Regions from separate parts of the Paenibacillus sp. sgz302115 genome, predicted to be linked through region 1. Evidence: riboswitches for the same ligand, from Rfam matches in the RefSeq annotation. Region 1 holds a riboswitch; the other holds the start of a gene.
What was found. A riboswitch is a leader RNA that binds a small molecule or an ion and turns the genes downstream of it on or off. The one in region 1 is predicted to bind glycine.

Region 2: another riboswitch for glycine. It lies ahead of AC0LWN_RS16440 (amino acid permease); the one in region 1 lies ahead of gcvT (glycine cleavage system aminomethyltransferase GcvT).

The regions. Positions count from the first base shown of each region.
Region 1 covers NZ_JBVYOK010000012.1:6,786-11,269, reverse strand. The annotation lists gene gcvPA (aminomethyl-transferring glycine dehydrogenase subunit GcvPA) at 1-1,239, opposite strand, end outside; gene gcvT (glycine cleavage system aminomethyltransferase GcvT) at 1,236-2,360, opposite strand; glycine riboswitch at 2,549-2,645, opposite strand; gene gcvH (glycine cleavage system protein GcvH) at 2,829-3,221, shown strand; gene AC0LWN_RS20660 (flagellar motor protein MotB) at 3,563-4,444, opposite strand; gene AC0LWN_RS20655 (flagellar motor protein) at 4,441-4,484, opposite strand, start outside.
Region 2 covers NZ_JBVYOK010000007.1:279,133-283,616, reverse strand. The annotation lists gene AC0LWN_RS16450 (LacI family DNA-binding transcriptional regulator) at 1-364, shown strand, start outside; gene AC0LWN_RS16445 (MGDG synthase family glycosyltransferase) at 617-1,804, shown strand; glycine riboswitch at 1,954-2,033, shown strand; gene AC0LWN_RS16440 (amino acid permease) at 2,189-3,580, shown strand; gene AC0LWN_RS16435 (sporulation protein) at 3,658-4,431, opposite strand.

The sequences.
Region 1 (4,484 bases):
ATAACCTCCAAGGTAGCCTTCCTTGAGCAGCCTGGAGTTGATCTCGCTGACATTGCTGCCTTCCGGCAGCTTCAGGACAAATTCATTGAAGAACGGTGCGGTGAAGGCAGGGGCTGCACCGGTTAATTCCCCGAGCCTGCCTGCGGCATAATGGCTCTTACGTATATTCAGTTCGCCAACCTCGCGCATGCCTTCTTTGCCCATGACGGACAGATAGACAGAAGCGCACAGCGCAAGCAGCGCCTGGTTGGAGCAAATGTTCGAAGTGGCCTTCTCGCGGCGGATATGCTGTTCACGGGCTTGCAATGTCAGCACGAAGCCGCGTTTGCCGCTGCGGTCAACGGTCTGGCCGACGATCCGGCCGGGCATACGGCGCATCAGGTGCTCGGCTACGGCGAAGAAGCCGCAGGTTGGACCGCCAAGCGAAGCTGGAATGCCCAGCGGCTGCGCGTCACCGACTACGATGTCGGCGCCGAGCTTGCCCGGTGTTTCGAGAATGCCAAGTGCCAGCGGATTTGCGCTGACCACGAACAAGCCCTTAACGGCATGGATCAGCGGTTCAATCGCCCCGAGGTCTTCAATCGCGCCGAAGAAGTTCGGTGACTGCACCAGGACGGCGGCAGTATCGCCATCAATCGCGGCGGCGAGCTTGGCCTGATCCGTTACACCGTCTTTGTAGTCAACTTCTACAACATCAAGGCCCCAGGCTCCCGCAGAGGTGCGCAGCACCTGCCGTGCTTCCGGGTGAACGGTGCGGGAGACGACGAGTTTTTTGCGTTTGGTCGCACCGGCAGCCAGAACTGCAGCTTCCGAGAAGGCGGTGGCGCCATCGTACATGCTGGCATTTGCCACCTTCATGCCGGTTAATTCGCAGATATAGGACTGGAACTCGAAGATCGCCTGCAGCTCGCCCTGGCTGATCTCCGGCTGGTAAGGCGTATAGGCGGTATAAAATTCAGAGCGGGAAATAACATGATTAATAACAACGGGGATATGGTGGTCATACAGCCCTGCGCCAAGGAAGCTGGTGTGGGTGTCGGAGCTGGCATTCTTATCGGACAGCTCTTTCATATGGCGCAGCAGTGCATATTCATCAAGCGCCTCTGACATCGGCAGCGTGCCTTCATAGCGGACGCTCTTCGGGATATCGGCGAACAGCTCCTCCACGGACTGAATCCCGACAGTCTCCATCATCTCCTTGCGGTCCTGTTCGGTCATCGGCAGATAACGGTGCTTCATTGCGGCTTCACTCCTTGGCTCTTTTTATAAAATGGCGCTTTGACCACGGCCGCTTTAAGCTGCTTGCCGCGAATCTCCACGTACACTTCCGTTCCAATTTCTGTGTAGGCGGCATCCAGCAGGGCCAGGCCCAGATTACGTTTCAGCGTTGGCGACTGTGTGCCTGTGGTGACTTCACCGATCTTCGCTCCGTCCGCGTAGACCGGATAATGTGAGCGCGGGATACCACGGTCGAGCATTTCCAGGCCGACGAGGCGGCGGGGCAGCCCGGCTTCCTTCTGCTTCAGCAGCGCGTCCTTGCCGATAAAATCGGCTTTGTCCAGCTTCACAAAGAACTGGACGCCGGCTTCCAGCGGCGTAATGTCCGCCGACAGCTCCTGGCCGTACAGCGGCAGCTTCGCTTCGAAACGAAGCGTGTCACGTGCGCCAAGCCCTGCGGGAGTCAGGCCGTGCGGAGCGCCTGCCGCCAGCAGGCCGTTCCACAGCACAGCGGCCGTTTCCACCGGGGCGTACAGCTCAAAACCATCCTCGCCGGTATAGCCGGTGCGGGAGAGCAGAACCTCCACTCCGCACACTTCGGCGCGCTCGATGAAGTGGAAGGGCTTAAGCTCAGCCAGGGGAGCTGAGGTCACTTCAGCAAGGATCGTTTCGGCGAGAGGTCCCTGCAGCGCGAGCAGCAGCGTCTCATCCGAGACATTGCTTAGGGTGACACCGCTGAATTCAGCGGTGAGATGCTCCTGCAGCCACTGGAAATCCTTGTCGATATTGGAGGCATTCACGACGAGCATGTAACGTTCCTCCCCAAGACGATATACCAGCAAATCATCGACAACCCCGCCGCTCGGGTAGAGCATCAGCGTGTACTGCGCAGCGCCATCCGTAAGACGGCTGACATCGTTCGTGGTCATCTGCTGCAGGAAAGCTTCCGAGCCGCTGCCGCTGACCATGAATTCACCCATATGCGACACATCGAACAGTCCGGCCTGCTGGCGGACCGCCTCATGCTCCTTCACGATTCCCGTGAACTGCACCGGCAGCTCCCAGCCGCCGAAATCAATGCATCTGGATTCCGCGTAGGCGGAGTAGAGGTCGTAAAAAGGCGTTCTTTTCAAAGCATCCATGTGCTCACTCCTTTGTCTGATTACACGCAAAAAAAAGGACAGACGGAAGACAAAATATGCGCACCCGCATAAATAGCCTTCTGCTCTGTCCTTTGTACCTGAGAGTTACCCTGCTGCACTTGTGCGCAGGTTTCCCCGTTGGTGATCCGTGACACTGCCAGACAGGTCCGGATAGCTCTCCAGAGATGCGTCCGGCAAAGGTCCTTTTGCCTGAGAGATTCACCCTCCCGGGCTTACTCCTTCGGCGCTGTCCTCCTGTGAGACAGTCTCTCCCTATGCCATCATTCGCAAACCGTATTGTGTTCTACTGACTCCATTAAACCGGGTATACAACTCTGCTGTCAACAAAAAAACGTCAAAAAGATGACAAAATTTATTTTCCTGTCAGTTATATTGACATTGAGCAGCGCGATAACTTAGTCTATAACTAAATTTACAACTCCAAATTTGGAAAAGAGGCGGCTTGGAATGAGTGAAGTGCTAGACAACCTGTTGTACAGCGAAGAGCATGAATGGGCGCAGCAGGGTGAAGGGCGCGTAGTGCGTGTTGGGATTACGGATCATGCCCAGCATCTGCTCGGCGATATCGTATTTGTGGAGTTTCCTGAGGTTGGCGCAGCAATTTCGGCAGGCGACAGCGTAGGCAGCATTGAATCTGTCAAGACGGTGTCCGAGCTATATTCCCCGGTGTCGGGGACTGTGACCAAGATCAACGACGCGCTGGAAGGAAGCCCGGAGCTGATCAATGACCAGCCGTACAGCGGCGGATGGATTTTTGAGCTGGAAATCACCGGCGAGTTCGCAGATGCGGCATCCGGTCTGCTGAATGCGGCGGCTTACCGTGAGCTGGTTGGAGAATAAAGATCCGGTAGACTGTACCGTTTTTCGGCTTATAAAAAAGACAGATCTCTCATATCACATCGGATGTTACTAATGTGTGAGGTCTGTCTTTTTGTGCATTTTTTTGACTATATTCAGGAAGGGGATTCCAATATCTTGGAATAAAATCGTGGGACCACATGCCATAAAAACGGCAAAAAAGTGAGGACAATCATAGCGAATATCGCCATAGGGATTGTATCCAGGGCATCGATCAATACCCGAGCTAAGACAGGCAATCGAGCCTCCTGCCGGCATAAGATTCACGCCTTTCCATAGCAGATCGGCACTGCTGCAGGAGGCTGTACAATCCCTCGGCTAAGCTATTCTCCCTCTTGAAGCTGCCGCAGCACCGTAATCTCAACGCGGCGGTTCTTTTGCCGTCCCTCTGCGGTAGCATTGCTGGCAGTAGGGCGTGTGTCCGCATAGCCGGCATATTGAAAAGTGCCCGGATTCAGCCCCTCGCTGTCGAGAAAGAAGCGCAGCACGGAGAGGGCGCGGGCGCCGGACAGCTCCCAGTTATCATTATACCGCGAGCCTGCCGATACGGGTGTATTGTCCGTATGACCTTCGATGCTGATGGTGGCGCCAATGTTGCGGAAGAGACCGGACAATTGCCGCAGCGCGGGAAGCGCGGGCGACTTCAGCTCGGCTCTGCCGACATCGAACAGAAAACGGTTGCTGAGCGTAATCAATATACCCTGCGGCTTATCCGCAACAAAAATCTGGTCGCCCAGGTTATTGTCTTTGACATATTGGGTGATGACGCCCATAAGGTCGGCCAGCTTCGCTTCCTGCTCGCGGAAGGCCAGCTCACGCTCTGACGGCGCCCGGTCATCTCCCGGTGCTGAAGGGGGTGTGCTGGCTGAAGGGCTGGCAGCGGGATTTTCCTGCCCTTGAGCAGGCCCATTATTGGTATTGCCGCTGGTTGCATTTTTCTGGCCATTCCCCGAACCTCCGGGCTTCGTCCCTTGTTCTCCATCCAGAACGCCATCGCCGCCATCCAGTACAGGGTTGCCGCTCTTGAAGGTATCCGATAACGAACTGGTAACAATACTGAATTTTTGGGCATCCAGACTGCTCATGGCATACAATACCACAAAAAAGATCAGCAATAGTGTAATGAGGTCCGCATAGGTGATCATCCAGCGGTCGCGGCTTTCCGGCCCGCCCGTATGCCGGCGCCTCCGGTTTCTCTGCTTCATAGCGGGCCTCTTGCACTTTCAGTGCTGCGCCCTGCGTCAG
Region 2 (4,484 bases), on a different contig from region 1:
ATATATTGGTGAGCACGGGACGAATGGAGGATATAAGCTAATGAAACAGATATACGAAAAGGGACCATTGCCTACGGCTATCTTTTTTGGCAACGATCCCCTTGCATTTGGGGCTCTCGAATTTTTGAAAGAAATCAACATCAGCGTCCCTGAGCAACTGAGTATTGTTAGTCTTGATGGGCATCCAACATCGCAATATACAACGCCGCCATTGACGACCGTCAGTGTACCGACAGAGTTTATGGGCAGGATCGCAATTTCCTCAGTTGTTGATCTAATTGAGCAGACACGAACAACTCACTTGCAAATACTTGTTCCTACGGAATTAATCATACGGGAAAGCTGCCGTGATTTAACAAAATGAATGTAAGATTGCCGGAGAGATCTGGAAATAATCAATAAGCTGGCAGGAGAGTAAAACGATATTAGCCGTACGGATGATCATCCGTACGGCTAAAGGTGCGTTCTGTCCTCCTCCCCGACTTAAGTCCAGCCGCAGGACCGGTCCGCAGACCATTTTGTTTGCGCTGCAGAAGGAATAAACTTGTAAAAGAGTTGGTTGACGGAAAATAAGGCTGCCCGATTGGCGGCGGATAATAAGGAGCAGGTGATAACGATGCGCAAAACAAGAGTGCTGATTCTCTCGGAAGGATTCGGAAGCGGTCATACTCAGGCTGGTTACGCGTTGGCTGCCGGATTAAAAAAGATGGACCGGAACATTCGAACGAAGGTGATGGAGCTGGGTTCCTTTTTAAATCCTACGGCGGCTCCTTTGATTTTGTCCGCATATCGCGCGACCGTGAATACAAGTCCGACCCTGGTCGGCATGATGTACCGCATGAAATATGAAAAGCCGGTCGGACGCTTCTCCTGGATGGCGCTGCACACAATGTTCTATCACCATACGGCCCAGGTCATAGAACAGTTGCAGCCCGACCTGATCATCTGTACGCACCCCATTCCCAGCGCGATCATTTCCAGGCTGAAGAGGTCCGGCATGGACATTCCGCTCTACACGGTTATTACCGATTATGATGCGCACAGTTCATGGATTACGCCCGGTGTGGACCGCTACCTCGTATCCGCGCCGGAAGTGCGCGCTTTGCTGATCCAGCGCGGCATTAAGCCGGAAGCCGTTCAGGTGACGGGCATTCCGGTGCACCCCGATTTCTGGAGCGTCCGGGACAAACAGGCCGTAAGAACAGAACTGGCCATCAAGGATATGCCTACCGTGTTTGTGATGGGGGGCGGCTGGGGACTGTTGTTCAAAGAGGATTTCATCTCCAGGCTCGCCGCCTGGAGGGAGCGTGTGCAGATCGTATGCTGCGTGGGAAGCAACGCTAAACTGGCTGCCAAGCTGCGGAATGATCCCCGTTTTGACCATCCCAATATCATCGTGCTCGGGTATACCCGTGAGATAAGCAAATGGATGGATGCATCCGACCTGCTGATTACCAAGCCGGGCGGTATGACCTGTACCGAAGGGCTGGCCAAGGGGCTGCCGATGCTGTTTTTTGAATCCCTGCCCGGGCAGGAAGCAAAAAATTGCGAATATTTCGTCAAAAACGGATATGGTGAAGTGCTGGCCTCCGGGGATGCTTTGGACATATGGTTCCGCCGGGTTGCGGGCGAAAGCACGGGGATCAGCGGCTACGGGAAAGTGAAAAGGCTGAATCCGCAGCCTGTCTACAAGCCGGAACGCTGCGCGCAGACGGTAATGCAATTGCTGCAACCGGCATCCGGCTCTGTCCCGGATCGTGAGCAGATGAAGGAGCCGCGACTGGCCGGACAAATGGCGAATTAAGAAATACATCGGCACCGGATTCGTTCCATTGTATTTATTATCGTTGACAAAACATTTAACTAGGTTTAGTATTGAAAAAAATTAAAAGCGGCACACCATTAAAAACTGAATATTCGCAAGCTATGATTGCTATGGATCACACTATAGCAGGAGCAGCTTCTGGAGAGACCGTGGAAATTCACGGCGCCGAAGGGTTCACAATCTCAGGCAAAAGGACAGAAGAGTACTGAATAATTTATTTGTTATCCTGATAATAATCAGAATAGCATATATTATTTGTTATTCTTATGACCCGGAGATTGGAGCGTATCCAATCTCTTTTTTTATTGGCATTATTGCTTGTTCGTTTTTTCACATGAAAGAAATATTGAGGGGGAGCTAATCTTGGCACAACAAGAATTAAAGAGAGACTTAGAGAATCGGCATGTTCAGCTCATTGCAATTGGCGGCACTATTGGTACCGGACTGTTTTTAGGATCGGGTAAAGCTATTCAACTGGCAGGGCCATCCATTATTTTTGCTTATTTAATTGTGGGTATCGCTGTTTTTTTCGTTATGAGGGCACTGGGAGAGCTCTTGTTGTCTAAAGCAGGATATCAATCTTTTACAGACATTGCTGAAGATTATCTTGGACCGCGGGCGGCGTTCATAACCGGATGGACATATTGGTTTTGCTGGATCATGACGGCTATGGCTGATATCATCGCTGTTGGGGTGTATGTGCAATATTGGTTCGATATCCCGCAATGGATACCTGCAGTCATCTGCTTAATCATTTTATTAGGACTCAATCTGTTAACGGTAAAAAACTTCGGGGAACTGGAATTTTGGTTTGCGCTAATCAAGGTGGTGACTATTCTCGCATTAATTGCCATTGGGGTTATTTTGCTGGTGATCGGCTTCAAAACAGATGCAGGAACGGTTTCACTTAAAAATATTTGGGGACATGGGGGAATATTTCCAAACGGAATTTCGGGTTTCCTGCTCTCCTTCCAGATGGTTGTGTTTGCCTTTGTCGGTGTGGAACTGGTGGGGGTATCGGCAGCGGAAACAGCTAATCCGGAAAAAAATATTCCTTCGGCCATCAATAAAATTCCCTTAAGAATTCTGTTCTTCTACGTTGGGGCAATTATCGCCCTATTATGCATTAACCCGTGGACGGAGCTGAATCCGTCAGAAAGTCCTTTTGTTAAAACATTCAGTTTAGTCGGGATACCGGTTGCCGCAGGAATTATTAACTTTGTCGTATTAACATCTGCCGCATCTGCTTGTAACAGCGGGATGTTTTCAACAAGCCGGATTCTATATAATTTGGGCAAGAATAACCAGGCTCCAGCCAGTTTTGCAAAACTGAATAAAAATCATGTACCAAGCAGCGCATTATTGACATCCACGCTTGTCCTATCCGTGGGAGCTCTTTTGAGCAAGCTTATTCCAGAGCAAGCCTTTGGCATCGTAACAACAATCAGTGCTATCTGTTTTATATGGGTTTGGGGTATCGTTCTAATTTGCCATTTACGGTATAAGAGAACAAAGCCGGAATTACAGGCAAAATCGAAGTTTAAAGCACCGTTTACCCCATTTATCAATTATGTTGTCCTGGCGTTGTTTGCTGTCATCCTTATAATTATGCTATATGCAAAAGATACACGTCCTGCCTTATTATTGACGCCTGTATGGTTTATTCTCCTATTTGTTCTATATTCCACGAATAAAAGAAAGCGGGAAGTAGACCATACAGGTTCAGTGCAGAGCAAGCAATCCGTAGATGCCTGACATGTAAGGCGAAGAAAAATGGCGGCGCAGGGATTAAGTTCCTTGAGCCGCCATTTTTTATTTCAAGTATACCCTACTTAAGCGTATCTGCTAATTGTATCGGCCAGCCGGTCAGCGATGTAATGCGCTCCGGAAGCAAGCTCGTTACGGTCAAAACGCAGCTTTACAAAGCTCTCATCCGCATCCAGAGCTTCTGCGAACAGGCCGGCGAGCCCGCGTGCCTTGCGGTCAACCTGCAGCAGCAGGCCGACGCCATCCTCATCCGGATAGAAGATGACTTCGAGTTCGTCCAGCTGGCCACGGAACATGGAGGTAGGGACAAATTCGAATTCCTGGATAAAAGGCATTCCGAATGTTTTGCCGTAATGCGGTGCATATTCACAGCTTACCTCACGAAGTCTAAATCCGAGCAGATCGGCTGCATCAAGAATAATAGCTGAATGGGGATGCGGCATTACCTGCAGATGGTCCTGATCGGTTGGATCAAGCGCTTCCTTGATATCCAGACCGGTGTGAATCCACACCGGCGTTCTGCCCATTGTCACCGGGGTAAAGGGCGGAAGCTGGAAGGAGACAGGGAACTCATAGACTTGATTGGCTTCTACGGTGAATTTCTCAGCGAGCAAAATTTTGGCCACAGTTGCTTCGACATTTGATTTTGAATCATTATACTCTTTCACATAACGCGTTTTGACAAAAGCGTAAACGTCATCTACCTTTTGATCCACACGGCCGCCTTGAATCTGAACGACACCGGTGATTGTATCTCCGGCACTCACCGTATCTTGATGAAGCATAAGATCAACCTTGGCGGCACCAATTCCGGCGCTCGCCAGCATACGTTTGAACATGGACAATGGAAGTATCTCCTCTCTATTCTTTGCGTACCCAATGATACGCATAA